DNA from 4 places in the Pseudoalteromonas sp. NSLLW218 genome. Region 1 is predicted to be linked to each of the others. Evidence: predicted binding sites of a transcription regulator. Region 1 holds the regulator's gene; each other region holds the start of a gene.
The links. Region 1 encodes sigma-54, which starts transcription at its own class of promoters, with help from an activator protein. Its sites were predicted from a motif close to GTTGGCACGNNNNTNGNNT; they were not measured.

Region 1 (5,218 bases):
GCCAAAATGATATCGATGACTGGCAATACGCAATCAACCATGGCGACCCTTGCTAATGTACATGTGTGTATTAAAGTAGAAAAAGAAGCCTGTTCATTGGGTCTAGCTCCTACATCAAGCACCACTGCAACGCTTGCGATGGGCGATGCCATGGCAGTTGCACTATTAGAAGCCCGCGGCTTTACAGCTGATGACTTCGCGCTATCTCACCCAGGTGGTAGTTTAGGCAAGCGCTTACTGCTTACTTTAAAAGATGTTATGCACGGTGGCGCAAATACACCTATTATTAGCGTTTCACAAACAGTTAAAGACGCCCTTATTGAAATGTCCGCCAAAGGTTTAGGCATGACAGCCATTGTTGATGAAAATCAGCAGCTCGTGGGATTATTTACCGATGGCGATTTACGTCGTATTTTAGAGCAAAGAATTGATATTCATACAACACAAATAGATGTTGTTATGACTAAGTCATGTACTACGGCTACACAAGATATTTTAGCCGCTGAAGCGCTTAATATTATGGAACACAAACGTATAAATGGCTTAATCGTCGTCAATGAGAAAAACCAACCTATTGGCGCATTAAACATGCAAGACCTATTAAAAGCAGGAGTGTTATAAATGCAATTTGAAGAACTCTATCAACCGCTGAGCGATGATGCAAAAGCACGCGCTAAAAAAGTAAAGCTACTTATATGCGATATTGATGGTGTATTTTCTGATGGCCGTATTTATCTTGGTAATCAAGGTGAAGAGCTAAAAGCATTTAATACAAAAGATGGTTTTGGCATTAAAGCGCTTATAAACAGTGGCTTTGAAGTGGCTGTAATTACTGGTCGTCATTCACAAATAGTGCAACAACGTATGAGCAGCTTAACCGTACAGCATATTTATCAAGGTCAAGAAAATAAGCTCATTGCCTATCAAGAATTAAAAGACAAACTCAACCTTAGCGATGAACAAATTGCTTATATCGGTGATGATGGCCCTGACATGCCCGTTATGGAATTAGTCGGCTTTGCTGTTGCAGTAAATGATGCCCATCCACTTATTAAACGTTTATCACACTATGTAACGCAAATGCCTGGCGGCTTTGGTGCAGTAAGAGAGCTCACCGACTTACTTATGCTTGAAAATGGTAAAGCGTTGACTACACAAGGCACTAGTTCATGAATGCAGCGCGCATAATATTAAGCGTTTTATTCATTAGCTGTATGGTTTGGCTTTGGTACCCTTATTTTACACAACCAAATATTTTGCCTCAGACTGAGCCTGAAGTTATTGCCAAGCCTGATTACATAGCCATTGAACTCAAACAAACAGCCTATGACGAACAAGGTACAATCAGCCACAAAGTAACTGCGGCTAAAATGGAACTATATCAGCAATTAGGTTTCACGTTTTTTGAAAAACCCATTTTTACTTTATATAACGAAAAGCAAACGTGGCAAATAAATGCAGACGAAGCAACATTATACGAAGACAAACAATTAATTTTAGAAGGTAATGTGGTTGCCAAAAACTTAACCGATAACGCCATGATAGACAAAATCAATGCTGATAATATTCAGGTAGATATAAAGCTATTAACAATGCGCTCGGAGCAACCCGTTATCATCACTGGACCCAATTTAAAAATCACCGGCAAAGGCCTAGAAGCCGACTTAAAAACCGAAGTGATAAAACTAATTAACCATACGCGAACCATATATTATGACCAATAAAATATTAAAATCACTTATTATTCCTACACTTATACTAGCATTTAATAGCAGTGCTGCAGAGCCAAATACACAGCCTGCTGCAAATCAAATATCAATAAGCGCCGATAAGCAAGAAGGTCAATTAAAAGCTAATGTCGGGATTTTTGAGAAAAACGTTGAAATTATTCACGGTAACCGCCGTATTACAGCCGACCGTCTCGAAGTACATAAACGCGATGAACTTGGTGATAATAAGCAATTATTAATTGCCACTGGTAGCCCTGCCCACTTTGAAGAGAAGCAATCAGACGGCACGACTATGAGCGCCAGTGCTGACGAAGTACGTTACGATGTATCTAAGCGTTTTTTAACGCTTGTTGGTAATGCACAGGTATCGCAAGCAGGACAAAAAATAAATGCTAAAAGCATTACCTACGACATTGAGCAACAGCTAATCAGTGCCGAAAAAGATGAAAACTCAACTGACCGCGTTCATACAATTTTAGTACCCATTGAAACTAAAAAAAGTAAAAAAAGCGACAAAGGTCAACCATGAGCACATTAAAAGCAGAACTATTAGCAAAGAGCTATAAAGGCCGTGAAGTTGTAAAAAACGTTGGCCTTGAAGTAAAAGCTGGCAGTATTGTTGGCTTACTTGGCCCTAACGGCGCAGGCAAAACAACCACGTTTTATATGATTGTAGGTCTTGTGCCCAGCGATAAAGGTAAAATATCGATAGATGATAACGATATTACTCTTTTACCTATGCATAGTCGTGCTAGATTAGGCATAGGCTACTTACCGCAAGAGTCTTCAATTTTCAGAAAGCTAACTGTTTATCAAAACTTAATGGCAATTTTAGAAACGCGCAAAGAGTTAAATAAACAAGCTAGAGAAGACACTCTCGATAAATTGTTAGATGAATTTAGCATACAACACATTCGTGATAGCCAAGGTATGGCATTATCAGGTGGCGAACGTCGTCGTGTTGAAATAGCACGTGCGCTGGCAGCAGATCCTAAATTTATATTACTGGATGAACCGTTCGCTGGTGTTGATCCAATTTCAGTATTAGATATAAAGAAAATAATAGAACATCTTAAAAATCGTGGGATTGGAGTATTAATTACCGACCATAACGTAAGAGAAACCCTTGATGTTTGTGAAAAAGCCTACATTGTTTCTCATGGGGAGCTGATTGCATCAGGTACTCCAGAACACGTATTAAATGATAAAACAGTACGCGATGTTTACTTAGGCGAGCAATTTAGGCTGTAACATTTACGCCATGTCTTTAAGCATCTGCTAGTATTAATTATAACAACATAAAAGGATTGTTAGAGATACATGAGGCAATCACTACAGCTGCGCATGGGCCAGCAACTTACAATGACTCCACAGCTGCAACAAGCTATTCGTTTGTTGCAACTCAGTACATTGGATCTCCAGCAAGAAATACAAGAAGCTCTCGACAGCAACCCGCTATTAGAGGTTGAAGAACAAGACTACTCAGAAGATGCTGCTGGCAAAAACGAGCAAAAAGCTGATACCGATGACATAACTGTTAGCGCATCTGCCGATGATGCTCCAAGCGAATACGAACAAGATAGTGGTGAAGCACTTGCGAAAGACACGCTAAGTGACGACATGGCTATGGATGTTAGCTGGGATGAGTACATGAGTGCCGCTCCTGCAGCATCATCGGGTCCAATGCCTGAAGATGAATCAATTTATCAAGGTGCCTCTACAGAGACGCTCCATGAGTATTTAATGTGGCAGTTACAATTAACGCCATTTAGCCCTACAGACGAAGCTATTGCTATTGCCATCGTAGAAGCAGTTGATGATTCAGGTATTTTAACACTAAGCTGCGAAGAGATTTTAGAAAGCTTTAATCAAGAAAACGAAGATGATAACGAAGTCGAACTTGATGAAATTGAAGCTGTATTAAAGCGCATCCAACTGTTTGATCCTGTTGGTATTGCTGCACGTAGTTTACAAGAGTGTTTGTGTATTCAGCTTAACCAGTTTGATAAAGAAACACCTTACATTAATGAAACAAAAATGATTTTAACCGAGCATATTGATTTATTAGCTGCTCGTGACTATCGTACATTAATGAAGAAAACCAAGCTCAAAGAAGAAGAGCTTAAAGAAGTAATGACATTAATCCATACTCTTAGTCCTAAGCCAGCAGATACTATTGTAAGAGAAGAATCTGAGTATGTTATTCCAGACGTGTCAGTTAAAAAAATTAAAGGCCGCTGGGTTGTTGAGTTAAACCCAGATAGCATGCCTAAAATTCGTGTTAATAGCCAATACGCTGCAATGTCTCGCACTGTAAAATCCAGTGGTGACAGCCAGTTTATTCGCTCGCATTTACAAGAAGCTAAATGGTTTATTAAAAGCTTAGAAAGTAGAAACGACACGCTATTAAAAGTAACTAATTGTATTGTTAAGCAACAACAAGGCTTTTTTGAACACGGCCCTGAAGCAATGAAACCGATGGTTTTAAATGATGTTGCTGAAATGGTAGAAATGCACGAATCAACAATTTCGCGCGTAACAACTCAAAAGTATATGCATACACCCCGTGGTATATTTGAGCTTAAATACTTTTTCTCAAGCCATGTAAGCACCGAAAACGGTGGTGAATGTTCATCTACAGCAATTCGTGCACTTATCCGCAAATTAATCGCTGCAGAAAACTCAGCAAAACCATTGAGTGATAGTAAAATAGCGGATATATTGGCTGAGCAAGGAATTAAAGTAGCAAGACGTACAATCGCAAAATACCGCGAATCTCTGGCTATTCCACCGTCAAATCAACGTAAAAGCTTGATCTAAGACGCAAAAAAAAGAGGGTAATGCTTATGCAACTAAACTTAACTGGTCGTCACGTAGAATTAACCGATTCACTAAGAGACTATATTAATACCAAATTTGCGAAGCTAGAAAGACACTCTGATCATATTAATAATGTTCATGTCATTCTCGATGTAGAAAAATTAAATCAAAAAGCAGAAGCCACAATACATGTAAGTGGTGCTGAGCTATTTGCATCTACGGAACATCAAGATATGTATGCCGCCATTGACTCGTTGATCGACAAGCTCGATCGACAAGTGATTAAACACAAAGAGAAGCTTGCTCGACACTAATATGATGAAATTAAGCTCACTTATATGCCAGGACTGCAGCAAAGCTGCGGTCCTTTTTAATAGCAAAAAAAGGATTTTAGAGTTCATTAGCGAACTTGCTCACGACAAACTTCCGTATTTACCGCAACAGGATATCCTTACTGCTTTAATGAGTAGAGAGAAACTGGGTAGTACAGGTATTGGCCGTGGCATTGCCATTCCTCATGGTCGAATGAGCGGTGCAGAAGAGCCTTTAGCTTTAGTACTCGTTAGCGAAACTCCAATAAATTTTGATGCAATAGATAATCGTCCTGTTGATATTTTTGTCGCACTCATCGTACCAGATGGCGATAACCAACAGCACTTAAAGACTCT
Region 2 (5,218 bases), on a different contig from region 1:
AATGATTGCCCAAATACCAAAAATAATAATTGAAGGAAGAGCAGAGAATAGGAGTGCTTTGTTAGTTGAAAAATTAGTCCAGCATTTTAAGCCGATCATTCCCAGCGCAATGCTCCAAAAGCTAAACAAGTTTATTGATTCTAATAAGCTATAAAAAGGATGGCCAATTTCAAGTCCTATTATTAATTGGTTAATAGATGCATAGCTAAATACGGCTTGTTGAGATATTTGATCTGTACTTGCACTTAGTACAAGAGCAATTGTTCCTAGGCTTGAAATAACAACTGGCATCATTGTCCAGGTAGAGAATCCATACCAAGCTCCGTAGCTATGTTCTGATTCAGGATCCTGTTTAGCCACAAGCATATAATAAAGTGCCATTAATGCATTCATGATAGCCAGCGCAATTACGCCGCCAAACAAACCAAACCATATTTGGCCTTCTGCATTTTGCTCTATACTTTGGCGAATCATTTTTTGCTCGCCAATCGTCGCATCAATAGTTGATGCTGCTACTTGCTCATTAATCAAAAACTGCATATCAACAGTGGAATAAAAAATATAAATACTCGCCATTGAAACTAAAGACATGACTATAAAAGCAAGCCATGACCAACCTCTGGCGTGTTCAACACCATTGAAAGCTTTACTAGGACTTATATAAATATCGAGTAGGGCGCTAAACGCGTTAGGTGATTTCATTATTATTCCTTTATACCTATTTTATGGCTAGGCAGTTATAAATGCCCAGTGACTAGGTAATAGAATAAAGGAAAATGTATGTATTGTTTTCATTCAATTGTAACGGTTTGTTAACAGGTGTGAAGGGGCTTGTTCAAAAACAAGAAAAGGGCCAAAAGGCCCTTCGTGTTGCAGCAAGTAACACATTCTTTCTTATAAATTAAAGTCTACAGAATAAGCAACGTAAGCTTTAATATCTGAATCATCCATATCTGTATCAGACAAACCAAAAGTAAAACCGTCTTTCGAAATTGATACACCGTAATCTAAGATATTGTCATCACCAATAAAGTCACCAGAGTAATGGCCCAAGTGAAGTGCCATTTCAGTGCCGTTACTGCCAACAGCAAAACCGTAATCAGCTGTCAGGTAAAGTGAATCACCAAAGTCTGTACCGTCACCACTTGCAGCTGATGTTGCTAGTACAGAAGCACCAAAGGTAAAGCCTTCAACACTAATGCTACCGTAAATTTCAGAGAAATCTGCGTCTGCTTCAGAGGCTGCGTCTGGGTAAGCGTAATAAATATAACCAACATCGTAGCTAACACTTTCGTTAATGTTGCCACCAAAGCCTGCATATAAGTCAAGCTCATAAGTCATTTCATCTGCCCACGATGCATTTGAAGCCCAAGTACCTGCATAAAAGCCCGATTCATTAGCGTAATCAATACCGCCTGAAATAGCTGCATCGCCCCCAGTTTGCTCTTGACCACGCCATAAGTAGTTTGATGTTGCCGCTGCGTTTGCTGTTACTTCAGCATGTACGGCTGTTGACGTTAAAGATGTTGCGCCCATTAATGCTATAGCACTGATAGCGATTGTTTTTTTTAGTTTTAGCATGTCCATTTCCCGTTATATGATTTTTGCTCGCCAAGGTTTTTATTATGTAATCGGAACCTTTAGGCTGACGGCTTTTTATTGTTTAACTAACGGGATAATTGCACTGTATGTGCCAGCTTCATTATTTTTTATTAAAAATTATTTTTTATTTATTAAAAACATGAGCTTGAATTTTATGAATAGGATGGGGGTATAATATGAAGGAAGATGTTGCGCACATTGCTGGTGCATAAATTAACCTAGCCGCACCATAAAAGTACGGCTAAATTAGAAGATTTTAACCGAATATAGTGCGCATAAGGCTAATTGTTTCGTTTACGCTGCGACCTTTTTGTACTTCACTCACAATTGAATCACGTTTACTGCGAATATGCTCAGGAATATCGTCAGCAGCAAGTGCACGGTCTACTAATATTTCTGCAGACTCTTTACCTCTACGCTGAGTTTTACCTGTAGTAGTTGTAGTACGTTTAGGCTTGGTTAGCAGTTTAATGTAGTTAGAGTTATCTGGTGTTTTAGCATCAGCGTAGTGAAAGAAACATGGAATTAATGCTTTAATAGCAACCAATTGTTCTTCTAACTCATTACTAGGTTTAGCCATTTTGTACCATGACATAGCTTGAATACCTTTTACGATATCTTGCCAGTAACGCTCAAAATCACTATTTTTAAGTTTAGAAACACCAAGGGCACCACATAATGCATCTAATCGATTATTTGTAATCGGAGTAAATAAATCAGGGCGACGCATTGCAAGCAGTCGTGTTGCAGGCGCAAGTGTTGGTTTTTCGTTGTTGTCGGTGAATATTTTTGAATAAGCAGCAACAAATTGTTGATATTCGTATTGAGTAATATCACCTTCAAGTGGAATATTCACTAGTGCATCGTCAAAAGCACCTGGTAAATCACCAAGCATTTGATGGAAGCTCTTTGCACTTTTTGTAGATGCAAACCATTCAACGTCAAAGTTGTATGTGCTTGGATCAAGTGATGCCATGTGCTTACCGCTAAACGCAAGTAAGTCTTCAGGAATCATATCTTTAAGAGACTGTTCACGAATGCTTTTGATGTAGTCTACCAAACGAAGCTGTTCATCAAGTGCAATAACATCTTTGTGTTGTTCTACAAATACACTTACAACAGGCCACGGAGCAATACGTAAAGTTTTAACCTGTAAAAAGCTGATAGCTGAAATAAGCTGATCGTGTAGCTTCTTAAGTACTGGTAACTGCTGTGGCTCTAGTAAATCGTAGTTCATACGATCTCTGCTTGCACTTAGCAATTCGTAACACCAAGGTAAAAAATCATCAGGGTGGTTTTCTACTTTCACGGCCATAAGGTTAAGGCTTAACTCTGAAGATTGCTTCAGAATGTTCTGATAGATTTGATTTTCTTGTTCGCCTAGCGTCATTTTTGACGGTGAAATTAGCAGTTTTTTCATGCCTTGTAGAATCTCCGGTTTAGATATATATTTTTTTGCTGGTCTATTTTAGCGCAATTACGCTAATAACAACAGCGCTGTCCTCCATACGTTGCAATTGAAGTGACTAAATCAGTATTTTTGCTAATAAAATGAGACTAATGCTTTAACATGTATCAATCATTTTCATCCAGTACAAAGAGACCTTCGACTGAGGTATTAAAATGCTTTGCTATTTTTAGAGCAATTATTACCGACGGCGTAAACCGGTTTGTTTCTACGGTACTTATTGTTTTGCGCGACACGTTAATAGCATCAGCAAGTTCTTGCTGTGAAAGCCTGGCTTCTTTTCGATACTTTGCTATGTTATTTTGCATTTCCTCTCCTAATCACGATTTTGCCAAAGCAATGAAGCGCCATATACCAAGAGCATGATACCTAGGTAGAATATTGCCATAGTTGCATGCGAGACCTCGCTAGCTATTTCATTACCTTTATAAAAAACTCCAAGAAGGCAAAATACAAATGCAAAACTTAAATGTTTATAGGCATTAGTATCAATGGTGTTTAGAAACTCATCTTTATAAGCGTATTGAAAATACATTTTTAACGGAAAGCCCCCTTTAATGAGGTAAATAATCACTATAACTACATAAAAAAAAACGCCCATTCCAACAGTTAAAAGCCCTCCAATATGTTGATCTTGTTTTATTAGTGAGTAAACACAGAGAAGTAAACAAACTATCCCTGCGCTTAAACTAATCCATATGTTTTGACCCATAAATTGTTCTTCAGTTTTAATATCCTGTTGTTTCATAGTATTCATCCTGTGATAGTATTTTATTTTTTGTAACCTTTGGGTATCAATGTAACCTTGGGGTATCATCGGGTCAATACTTATTTGTAACCTAAAGGTATCAAAATGTTTCAGGAAAGATTCATATAGAACAGGTAAAGTAGTTTTAGTGGCTTTTTTACATCAACTACAATGATTTTAAGGCTAACACTCGCTATGATAAGAACATTATTTGCACGTTTGAAAGGACGATCATGAAAACCTTACTTAAAATTGTAGGTGTAATACTTTTATTATGTATAGCACTAATTGTTGCCGCACCGTTTTTAATCCCTACTGATACTATTTTTAATAAAGTGTCGCAGCAGGTAGAACAAACAACTGGGCGCACTCTTACTATTAAAGGTGATAAAACACTTAGCGTATTCCCTGCATTAAAGTTAGAACTTAACGACGTGCATTTTGCAAATATGGAATCAGGTTCGCGCGCCGATATGGCGAGTATGAAACAGCTTGCTGTACACATACCTTGGTTTTCATTATTTGGTGGTGAGTTTAAATTAGATAAGTTTGTGATAAACGAACCAAATATCCTATTAGAAACTGACAAAAATGGTAAAGCTAATTGGCAGTTATTTGATGCAGTTGCAGAGCAACCTAAAGAGCAAAGCCAATCAGGTGAAGCGATAAAGCTTCCAGATAACTTTGATATTGAGTTAGGTGAGGTTGCTATTTATGGCGGCACATTTACTTATCTAGATGGTCTAACAGGTGCTAAGCAACAAATTAGTGATTTAGAACTCGCTATTTTACTTCCATCACTTCGTAAAACATTAGAAGTAAAAGGGGGTATTACTTATATGCAGGAGCGTTTTGAGCTTGATATAAAATTAGATACTCCTGCTAAAGCAATTGAAGGTGCTACTTTTAATGTTAAACAAACCTTAGATTCTCGTTTAGTTGATTTAACGTTCGAAGGGAGCATCGCTGGGCAAGGCCAAGATATTAAAGGTCAGTTAGCACTAAGTGGTGAGTCTGTTAAACGTATTGCGAAATGGCAAGGTGTAGAGTTAGACGCTAAAGATAATGCTTTTAACGCATTTAGTGTAAACGGTAAAATGCACCTAGCAGGTGAGAAATTTAATTTAGAAGATTTAGTTGCGACGTTAGACGCATTGGAAATAAAAGGTAAGAGTGAGCTTAACCTAGGTAAGCGTTTAACTGTAAATGCTGATATTGATTTAGGTATGCTTGATTTAAATCCGTATCTACCTGAAGCAGTAGCAAAACAAGAAGAGCCAGTAGAGCAAAATGATAAACCTGCAGAGCCAATAGTATGGGATGACACTAAAATTGATCTAAGTGCGTTAAATTCACTAGATGCGAATGTAGTTATTCGTTCAAGTGGATTAAAAGCTAAC
Region 3 (5,218 bases), on a different contig from region 1:
TGCAAGAAGCCATAATAACCACGCTCTAAAAATGCGCGTCTGGCTTGTACCATTTCAAGTGAGTCACCCGGTTGTTTTGAATTTTTTTGTTGCACAGGCAGTAAATTAACATAACCTTCTTTGGCAAAATCAAAGCTGTGGTTATTAGCACAACGAAGTGTTGAATCAGCTTTTAAAAGTGCTAGGGTACACAGCGGGCATTGATATTGTAGACTCATGAGCCTAGGTAGTCCTTATCGTAAAAAGTTTTTACCCAATGCGGGCGATAGGTGATCATAATTGTTATAGCCATGCCGTTGAGCATTGCTTCCGGAAACCAGATTATGGCACTTAAATAAACGTAGTTATCTGCAAGTTCTTGCCAATTGTATTGCCCGATAGCTAAATAAAATAAAGCACCTAGGCTTATTTTTATACAGGCTATAAATCCCGCGGTTATAAACGCACAAACAAATATATAAACAAAAAAATGACGAGGTAAATATTGGTAACTAATTATAAAGCCAAGATAGCTCAATAAAATAGGAATAAACGCACCAATAAGCAGTTGTACTGGTAACAGCTCAAGTTCAATTTGACCAAAGGCAGCGAGCAGTGCTGTGGCAAGTAGGCTACTTAAAATAGTCAATCGCCAGCCTAAAATTAATGTAGCGGCAGTAACACCTAGTATGTGCAAATCGAGGCCCGTTAAAATTCCTGCCTTTATTCGCCAAAGCACTGCAAACACTAACGCACACGCAAGTACGCCAGTTTGACGGACTGGCGTATTAAGCAATGTTTTATATGTTTTTTTATCAAAGCTTAATAGAGTAATAATAATTACAAGGGCCCAAAGTAGCCCCTGCATTGTTAGGCTGAGCATCACAATTACTTAAATGTTGACCATATAGGGGCATGATCTGACGGTTTTTCAATACCGCGAAGTTCATAATCAATACCAGTATCTATGCAGCGTCCTGCAAGCTCATTGGTTGCAAGCACTACATCTATACGAAGTCCTCGATTATCTACAAACCCTTTAGAGCGATAGTCAAACCACGAGTATTGATCGTCTGTTTCGGGGTTTTGCTCTCTAAAGGTGTCTTTAAAACCCCAATTAAGTAATGTTGCAAGCCATTCACGCTCTACCGGTTGGAAAGAACATTTACCTGTTTTTAACCAACGTTTCGCATTTACTTCGCCAATACCAATATCTAAATCGGTGGGTGATATGTTGATATCACCCATGACAATTACATCTTGATCGGGTGTGTGGTTGGTTTCAAGGTGTGTCATTAAATCTTTATAAAATTGACGTTTATAAGGGAACTTAGTTTCGTGATTAATATTATCACCTTGTGGGAAATAACCATTCATGACAGTAAGGTCGCGACCGTTTTCTTGTTCAACAGTGACGCTTATCATGCGTTTTTGCGATTCATCTGTATCGGTGGCAAAACCTTTTAAGACCGATTTAGGCTCTTTTTTGCATAACATAGCTACCCCATAATGCGCTTTTTGACCATGAAAGTAGACGTGATATCCCATTTTTTGTACATCTTCTAATGGGAATGCTTCGTCGTGAACTTTAATCTCTTGCAAGCCAATAACGTCTGGTTGATGTTTGTCGATAATTGCTTGTAATTGGTGAAGACGAGCACGCAGACCATTGATATTGAAAGAAATCACTTTCATAAAATTTACCTTAAAATTGGTTCTATTTAATAGCTTAAATTGTATCAGTAAATACGCGTACATAACATGACTGAATTGAGATAATAGCTGCGTAAATGTTGATCAAATGATGGGTAAAGTTTAAACATTGTGAATACAATATTAATTATTTAAATAAATAAAAAATTCAATTGAACTTAACTTTATTGAATATATAATGCGCGAAATTCACTTGTTTAGCTCGTTCAAATAGGATCTCTCATGAAAACACAACTACTTTTAGCCACTGCTTTACTAGCATCTGCAACTGCGTCAGCACAAAGCAATACTTACTTTAGCCAAGATAACAAAATTGAGTCTAAGTTATGCGTACTAAGTGCAAACGAAGGCTTTAGCGTTGCTCGTAAAGAAGCTGCCCAGCACGGTGTTTACCTATCTCGTTTTTCTAAAAGCATTTTATGTAATGGCGAAGATATTCGTGATATTGCTAAAAAAACGACATTAAGCAACGCATCAGTTGAGAAAGTAGAAGTATTTGCAAAAGACGCTCAACAAGAAACTCAACTATGTATGACGGCTTTAAAACAAGGTTTAGCACCTGTTCGTCAAAAAATTGGTAACCTAAACTCATTAAAATGTAATGGTCAAAACGTTACTGAGTTTGTTAAACGCTACCAAAACGCAGCAATCTAATTATTAGCTTAACTATAATAAGTAAATTTGAAATGCCTGGTTTTTACCGGGTATTTTTTTGCAAAAATTACAAGGTTGTTTGCAAAGCTTGCAAGCTTAACTTATTGAAACTGTTTAATAAATATACCGATCGAGATTAAGTTATTGATTATTATAAGTTAACTATTATTGGCATTGGATTTGTATTAGTTAAAGTGACATTTAATTAATTACGAAGGATACGTCTTATGAAAAAGTTAACATTAGCAGCCACTATTTTAGCATCATTAAGCCTAGCGGCTTGTTCATCTAATCAAGGTCTTGAAAGAATAGACAGTGACTTTGCAAGTTTAGATAATGATAGCGATGGCTACATCTCAAAAGTTGAAGCTGATGACGATAGCATTTGGGGCCATTTTTCAAATATTGATACCAATATGGATAACGAAATTAGCCGCAAAGAATTTAACACTTATATGAAGCTTAATAATGGCAAAGTAGCCACTGATTCTGAAGTAAGTGAGTCGGCATTTAAAGCTGAAATTGCTAAATTCGATAAAATTGAAAGCAGCTTTGCAAGTCTAGATAACGACAGCAATGGCTATATCTCGGTAGTTGAAGGTAACGATGATGATATTTCAAATCATTTTGGTTACATGGATAAAAACCAAGATAAGCGCATCAGTAAAAGCGAGTTTATGGGTTACATTAAAAAATACGGTAACGCAGTAGCTGAAGATGATGCATTAGAAGCTTTTAAAAGTAACTAATAGTTACCATTTTAATAAGTAAGATTAAAGCCAGTGCTAGTCACTGGCTTTTTTGTGTTTTAAATTTAGTTATTTGATAGATATATTTTCCTAGTTTGGTGTTGTTCTGTCATAATAGATGGCTGTGTATTTTTATTTGTTAAGAGTGTGTATGGCGGGTCGACGAATTAGTGATGAACAACTAGTTGAGATCATTGAAGCAGCTATTTTTGTTGCAGATAAGCCTGTTAGTAAACGCCACCTTAAAGACATCGTATTAATAGATTTAGCTATTTCTATGGCACGAATAAATGACGCAATAGATACAATACAAGAACATTTTCAAACTCGTGGTATTCGCTTAGTTGAGGTTGGTAGTGGGTATCGGTTTCAGGCATGCAGTAGTTTAAGCCCTTGGTTAAATAACTTGTGGCAAGAACGTGCACCAAAATACTCGCGTGCTTTACTGGAAACATTATCACTTATTGCATACAGGCAGCCCATTACACGCGGCGAAATTGAGCAAGTAAGAGGTGTTACTACGGGTTCGAATATTATTAAAACCTTACTCGAAAGAGAGTGGGTTAAAGTGGTAGGGCATAAAGAGGTTCCGGGTAAGCCGGCTTTATATGCAACTACTAAGCAATTTTTAGATTATTTTTCGTTAACTGGGCTTGAAAATTTACCTGCGTTGCCAACAGAGCAGCAAAGTAAAATTAACCAGTTATTGAGCGATCCTTCTGTGAGAGAACCATCCGAATGAGTATTATACAAGGTGAAAAGTTACAAAAAGTCTTAGCCCGTGCAGGCGTAGGCTCACGCCGTGAAATGGAAAAATACATTGACGCAAACCGCGTTAGTGTAAACGGTAAAGTGGCAAAGTTAGGTGACCGTGTTGAAGAAACCGATTTGATTCGTGTTGACGGACACAGTGTAAAAATTGAAGAAAAAGCAGACCGAATCTGTCGTGTGATTATGTATAACAAACCAGAAGGTGAGTTAAGCACACGTAAAGATCCTGAAGGACGTCGTACTGTATTTGATCGACTTCCGCGTATTGATGGCGATCGCTGGATTGCGGTTGGTCGACTAGACGTTAATACATCAGGTTTGATGCTCTTTACAAACGATGGTGAACTGGCAAACCGTTTAATGCACCCAAGCTATGAAGTAGAGCGTGAATACTCTGCGCGTGTATTTGGTGAAGTAACCAATGAAACGGTTAAAAACTTACTACGCGGTGTTGAGCTTGAAGATGGTCCAGCCAAATTCACGACTGTAACCCCTATGGGTGGTGAAGGCGTTAACCGATGGTTTAACGTAACGTTAAATGAAGGACGTAACCGTGAAGTTCGTCGTTTATGGCAGTCTCAAGATGCGGAAGTATCTCGTCTTATTCGTATTCGTTACGGTAAACTAGAGCTTGATAAGCGCGTGCCACAAGGTGGTTGGATGGAGTATGATTTAGAAACAGTCAACTACTTGCGTAAAACCGTTAAATTAGGCCGCGAAACACAAACTAAGCTTTCTGTTATGCCTGAAAAACGCAAAGATAAACGCGCTAAAATCAACCAAATTCGTAAAGCAGTTAAAAAACACAATCAGCGTGTTAAGCCGACTAAACGTAAATAATTAATTAGTTATTTATTGAACACAAAAAAGCCGCTAATTGCGGCTTTTTTAATGTGTGTTGTTCAAACTATTTAAACTCTAAATTACTTTTTTACTTGAGCATCTAACGATTCGCCATTCACTTCACTTGAATCGTCACTCATTAGATATAAATATGTAGGCATTAAATCCTCTGGTGTAGCAAGCGTTTCTCTATCTTCGCCAGGGTATGCAGCTGCACGCATAGAGGTACGCGTTGCACCTGGGTTAATACAGTTTATACGAATATTCGTTTTACCTACTTCACATGCCCATGTTTGCATCATACCTTCTACTGCGAATTTTGAGATGGCATAAGGCCCCCAAAATTCACGACCTTTGCGGCCTACACCTGATGACGTGAATACTATCGATGCATTATCAGACTTACGAAGAACAGGAAAAAGTGCTTTAGTGATCATTGCTTGTGCAGTCACGTTTACTTTCATTATGTTTTCGAACGTAGATGAGCAAAAATGTTCAAGCGGACCGAG
Region 4 (5,218 bases), on a different contig from region 1:
CCCCCAGTAAAATATGAATGAAGACCAACCCCAGAAGTTCCACCTCTACCCGATAGTACTTGCAAAAATTGAGACGTATAGTCATACCTATTGATAATCAAAAGCGCTTCTATGGCAGCTAGAGTTATAGCAGTACCACTCCCTAAACCAATATGTGGCAGAGGGGCATTATATAAACATGCTTCTAAACCATGAGGAAGCTTTAGGTCTATTCTTATTTGCTCGAGCCTTATGACTATTTTATCTAATGTGGGTTTGAGCTCTTTAGGAGTGTCTTTAAATTGAATAAGACTAGATTTTTTACCAATTAATTTAAAACCTGAGTCAACAGCCATTCCAAATCCACCATTACTCCTAAATGAGCACTGGTGCATTGCAATTAGGTTAAAATGAAGCCTTAATGGAACTTTAATCGAAACTTTCTGCATTATTCCACTCAGTATCAAAAAATTTCTTGTAAGGGGCTACAAAACTAGCGTTTGAACGGAAATGAATTGAAGGTAAGTACTTCCCTCTTTCGTTTTTGAAATACGGCCCTATTACTGCATCTTTATCTGTAATGAATAGATTATGATTAGGTTCGTGCTTATAAAATTTCACTTGAAAGCGCTCACTATATTTATCAGTAAGACGTTTAATCGCTCGTTCACTGATGTCATATGAGGGCTGTTCTTCTGATTCTAGATAATCCCGATGAGTAAGTAACATTCTGACTATTAATTTTGGGTTATTATCTAACTTTTTTATGAGCAAATTATCTTCTGGCTGTTCTTCGCAAAAATCTTCAAAGAAACGTTTTGAAGTGTGAAATAGCAGATCAAATTGAGCATCGGCTTTATTTATTAATTGAGAGTAATATCTCCTATCTCCTCTGGTACTTAAAAACTCTAAGACACCGCTATCCTCAAGTTTTTCATTATTCCGGTAATTTTTATAACTGATCAAATACTGAACTAAAGAAACTAAAGATGATATTGCCATGCCTCCTACGATTGGAGCCCACTTTTGTTCGAAAACTTCTTTGGCATATAAAACAAGTAGAATAGCAGTTGTTAAAAATAATAAAATAAGAACAATTAATGATAAAGAAATTTTAACCTTCTGTGCGTGCATCTATAATCCATTATGTATTTGATAATTTGTTAAAACTATACTGTATTAATTCAGCATGGTAAATTCAAAAGTAGCACAGAGGTAGCACAGGGTAGTTTAGGTTAGTAGGTATTTACTTGGAAAGCTTTGAAAAGTGGTGGCCCCTCCCAGACTCGAACTGGGGACCTAACGATTATGAGTCGTGTGCTCTAACCAACTGAGCTAAGGGGCCAACTTTTATATAACTGCAAGACAGTTAATTTTTGAAGCGTTTAGCCACAGAGCGACTAAAGCGGACTGCAGTATAAAAACTTTTTAGGTGCTTGTCACTACCAAAAACCTTTATTTTAATAATCAGTAAGCTAACTGCTTAAATAGTAATCTTTTAGGCGGGTATAAACATAAAATGTAAGATATTTCCCACTATATTCTCTGCATTAAATTATAAAAACCTTCCTTCAACATGTAGTCTTTTGTATTTAACGCTCTAATTTTTTAAGTAAAGCTAACATATATGCGTAGGCATACAAGGCTGTAAAAAATATGCTTGGGGCTACTGTAAGTGCCAAATTAGGTGTCTCATTAATTACATTCACAATAACCACTAAGCTCGATTGAACTGTAATTGGAATAATAGGCGCGAAAAGTACGCCTGCTATTTTTTTGTTATTTAGATGTGAGGCGCTAGAGTTAATTGCATTATTGAAGCTTTGTCGTATTGCTACGTTTTGTGGTGTTTTAGAATGAAACATACAAATAATTGGAGTTACAAACGCAAGCGTTACATAACTAGACTTATACTTGTTGACGACCTTTTCTAAAATAAAAGTAAAAAACAGTGTTACAAATCCACTATACAAACCTTGCACTAATGCAGCTTGAAGCGTGACCGATTTAGCAATATCTGCCGAACTGTTTGCCCAGTAGGCCCAACTAAAATAAAAAACGAATGACACAACGCCTGACAGTATAAGTCGAATATTCAATTAGCTACCTCAATATGCGTAAAAACTTGGTTTAATGATAACACTAGAAGTGATGGTAATATTGCCACTTAATAATAGAGTAATTAATCGCGTATTGTAGATATATAAACAAACTAATGTTAAAGATTTCCTAAATGGCATCAATACAGAATCAGTACGCTACTGTTAGTTAGAAAGCTTAATTGAAGTAAACGATAGGTGTGGCTGAGGGAATGTTGGGAGTGAGTTACAAGAAATAAATCACTTAGTTTGAGTAAATTAAAAATTAGATTTTGATAATAAATATTTACTTTAAAAACTAATATTGTGAGCCGATCAGTACTGAAGCTTTTATTTAGCTAAACCTCAGTAGTCGGCTTACACAATATATAATCTGTCATTATTTTTTCGCAATAATGTAGATTGCATGTATTAACCCTGGGAAGTAACCTAACAGTGTTAATAAAATATTTAGCCAAAAATGCATACCTAAGCCAACTTGCAAAAATACACCTAATGGCGGCAATAAAACTGAAAGTATTATACGAATAATATCCATGATTAAACTCCATTTAAATTAAGCATTAAAAAGGCGTAAAGCCCAGTGTTAGTGGGCCTTAACTATACTGTGTTATTCAGCAGTAATAGATAGTTTATCAACTACGTCACGAACATCTTCAGCATTTTTAGCAATTTTAACTGCTAGTTGTTTTTCAGCTTCAGACTCTACTGAGCCATTCAGAGTTACTATACCGTTGTCGGTATCAACATCGATGTCTGTACCACCAACTTCTGAGTCAAACAGGAAGCGAGTTGTGATTACAGTGGTGATTTTAGCGTCCGTTAGGTCGTTATCATCATCGTCCGTCATGTCTTTGTTTCTATCTTTTGTGTCCATGCTTTTAACAACGGTAAGGCTGTTTTCAACATCAGATACGCCATCTAGGCTAAGTACAAGTTCTTCTGCTAGCTCTTTATCAAGCTCGCTATTAACTTTACCTGTAAGTACTACCTTGCCATTTTTTACATCAGTGTTAATGTCAAAGTTGTTTAGATTAGTGTTCATAAGTAGAACTGTTTCTGCCTTACCATCAATCCAAGCATCTTTACTTTCGTTTTCCCAGCTGTTTGCTTGGGCACCCATAGCCGTAGTACCAAGAACTAGAGCTGCGATAATAGATTTGTTAAATGTTTTCATAATCTTTCTCCTTTTGATTAAAGACACTTTAACTAATGCGAGCTTTAGGCCAACTTTATTTCTATATATATTTCAATAGCTTGATGTAATTCTGGGATAAGGCACTATCTATAGCTGTGTAACTATTTACAGGCTACTCGGTAAAACTTTCTCAAATAGTGAAAATAACTAGATAATTGCATTTTTGGTTAATCTATCGTTAATATAACAAAACATAAAACATCATTGAAAATTAAACTATTGATAATTAAGATTATTATATTTGGTGCGTGCTTTGCATATAAACATCAGAAGCAGTATTAATAGCAAATATAATAAGGAATGCCCCATGTCTGTAAAAGTCGAAGACCGCCCAATAGAGCAAGTACGCGAACAAGTAATTGATCAATTAATTTATAATTACAGTCATGGGGTGATTTCTGTTGATGCATTTGAGAGACGCTTAGATAACGCGATGGATGCACCTAATAACGAAGCTCTTTTAGCCTTAGTAGAAGATTTAACACTTAATACTGATCAGCAATATAAAGCAGAAAAACAATCGCAATTTACACCACATTATAGTGCACAACAAAACAGTGATGATGATTTTACATTACGCAGCATTTTAGGCTCTAACGAGCGAAGCGGTCAGTGGGTCGTGCCAAAGAATATATATTTGAGTAACTTTATGGGATCGGTGGTGCTAGATTTTACCGATGCCATTTTTGCGCATCAAAATGTAACTATTCACGTTAACTGTATTTTTGGTAGTGATGAGATTTACGTACCAGAGCATGTAAATGTAGTGTCTAAAATGTTTTGTATTTTAAGTAGTCTTGAAAATAAATCTGTGTCGCTTAACAAACGCCAAGGTCCTACTATTCACATTGAAGGAAAGGCAGTTATGGGATCGGTTGAAGTAAAAATAAAGCGCACAATCAAAGAAAAATTTATGAGCTTTGCTAATGAGCTAAAAACACAACTTGGCGCTGGAAATAATCGTTCATAAAGCCTCGTTAAGCACCGCACTTTGCGGTGCTTAACCTATTATAAATCGTTATTTCGCTCACTTGGTATATCACTTAAATATTCTACAAATTCTACTTCAAACCCTGCGGGATCAATAAAGTAAACATTCTTTCTAAAAGGGTTCTCACTACCTTGCTTACTTATCCCAAAACCCGTTTTATTTAAGCGTGCTACTACTTCATTTAAGTTACTAGTTACATAAGCAAAGTGTGCAAAACCAACTTGATGGCCCGATAAGTTTCTGTTTTCACCCTCACCATGATCGCTTATCGCAATATAATGCGTGTCATCCCCAAAGTGTACCCAGCGTCTTGGTTTTCCATGCCAATCGCCTCTGCCCTCACTTCTAATCGACCAATGTGGAAATACAGCTCGGTAAAATTTAAGCATACTATCTATATCACGCGCGACTAAGTTTACGTGCTCTAAATACATAATGTTGTCCTATCAATTAAGTTAGGAGCACGATAAAACCTCAAGCTAACTTTAGGTAAAGCGTTATTTAAAATTAATTCGATTTAATAAACACATAAAGGAACATAATGACTTATTAATTGCTCATTATTATTTTTTAAAAATATATAAACATTTCAATCTTGTATAAAAAACAAGCACAAGTATTTGGGGTTTATTGTTTACTTTATGTCAAAAGTCGCTAAAATACGCCGGCTGAAATATATAAACGTTCTTTTACAACCCAAAGGTAATACCATGCATCCAATGTTAAACATTGCGGTTCGCGCTGCGCGCAACGCAGGCAAAATTTTACTTCGCGCAAGTGAAGATTTATCAAAAGTTGAAGTGCAACAAAAAGGCGCTAACGACTTAGTAACCAACATTGATAAAGAAGCCGAAGCCGTAATTCGTGACACTATTTTACAGTCTTACCCTACTCACTCTATTGTTGGTGAGGAATTAGGTGAGCATAAAGGCAAGGATGATGATTACCAAT

Region 2: the regulator sigma-54 is predicted to act here: its motif matches at 1,680-1,698, upstream of I6E80_RS18470 (TorF family putative porin).
Region 3: the regulator sigma-54 is predicted to act here: its motif matches at 2,514-2,532, upstream of I6E80_RS05565 (EF-hand domain-containing protein).
Region 4: the regulator sigma-54 is predicted to act here: its motif matches at 3,291-3,309, upstream of I6E80_RS11185 (BON domain-containing protein).

Annotation. Positions count from the first base shown of each region.
Region 1 covers NZ_JADYWO010000001.1:275,146-280,363, reverse strand. Annotated here, with positions in the region: gene I6E80_RS01215 (KpsF/GutQ family sugar-phosphate isomerase) at 1-621, shown strand, start outside; gene kdsC (3-deoxy-manno-octulosonate-8-phosphatase KdsC) at 622-1,173, shown strand; gene lptC (LPS export ABC transporter periplasmic protein LptC) at 1,170-1,724, shown strand; gene lptA (lipopolysaccharide transport periplasmic protein LptA) at 1,714-2,259, shown strand; gene lptB (LPS export ABC transporter ATP-binding protein) at 2,256-2,981, shown strand; gene I6E80_RS01190 (RNA polymerase factor sigma-54) at 3,051-4,550, shown strand; gene hpf (ribosome hibernation promoting factor) at 4,577-4,864, shown strand; gene ptsN (PTS IIA-like nitrogen regulatory protein PtsN) at 4,869-5,218, shown strand, end outside.
Region 2 covers NZ_JADYWO010000014.1:100,163-105,380, forward strand. Annotated here, with positions in the region: gene I6E80_RS18465 (YIP1 family protein) at 1-702, opposite strand, end outside; gene I6E80_RS18470 (TorF family putative porin) at 895-1,581, opposite strand; gene I6E80_RS18475 (hypothetical protein) at 1,859-3,022, opposite strand; gene I6E80_RS18480 (helix-turn-helix transcriptional regulator) at 3,178-3,378, opposite strand; gene I6E80_RS18485 (hypothetical protein) at 3,387-3,818, opposite strand; gene I6E80_RS18490 (AsmA family protein) at 4,052-5,218, shown strand, end outside.
Region 3 covers NZ_JADYWO010000003.1:178,263-183,480, reverse strand. Annotated here, with positions in the region: gene I6E80_RS05585 (putative RNA methyltransferase) at 1-218, opposite strand, end outside; gene I6E80_RS05580 (energy-coupling factor ABC transporter permease) at 215-862, opposite strand; gene xthA (exodeoxyribonuclease III) at 868-1,674, opposite strand; gene I6E80_RS05570 (hypothetical protein) at 1,915-2,346, shown strand; gene I6E80_RS05565 (EF-hand domain-containing protein) at 2,574-3,095, shown strand; gene scpB (SMC-Scp complex subunit ScpB) at 3,247-3,837, shown strand; gene rluB (23S rRNA pseudouridine(2605) synthase RluB) at 3,834-4,706, shown strand; gene I6E80_RS05550 (YciK family oxidoreductase) at 4,790-5,218, opposite strand, start outside.
Region 4 covers NZ_JADYWO010000006.1:219,261-224,478, forward strand. Annotated here, with positions in the region: gene I6E80_RS11160 (beta-ribofuranosylaminobenzene 5'-phosphate synthase family protein) at 1-428, opposite strand, end outside; gene I6E80_RS11165 (hypothetical protein) at 409-1,113, opposite strand; tRNA gene I6E80_RS11170 (tRNA-Ile) at 1,248-1,324, opposite strand; gene I6E80_RS11175 (hypothetical protein) at 1,572-2,078, opposite strand; gene I6E80_RS11180 (YqaE/Pmp3 family membrane protein) at 2,458-2,616, opposite strand; gene I6E80_RS11185 (BON domain-containing protein) at 2,689-3,255, opposite strand; gene I6E80_RS11190 (LiaF domain-containing protein) at 3,584-4,246, shown strand; gene I6E80_RS11195 (VOC family protein) at 4,285-4,701, opposite strand; gene suhB (inositol-1-monophosphatase) at 4,978-5,218, shown strand, end outside.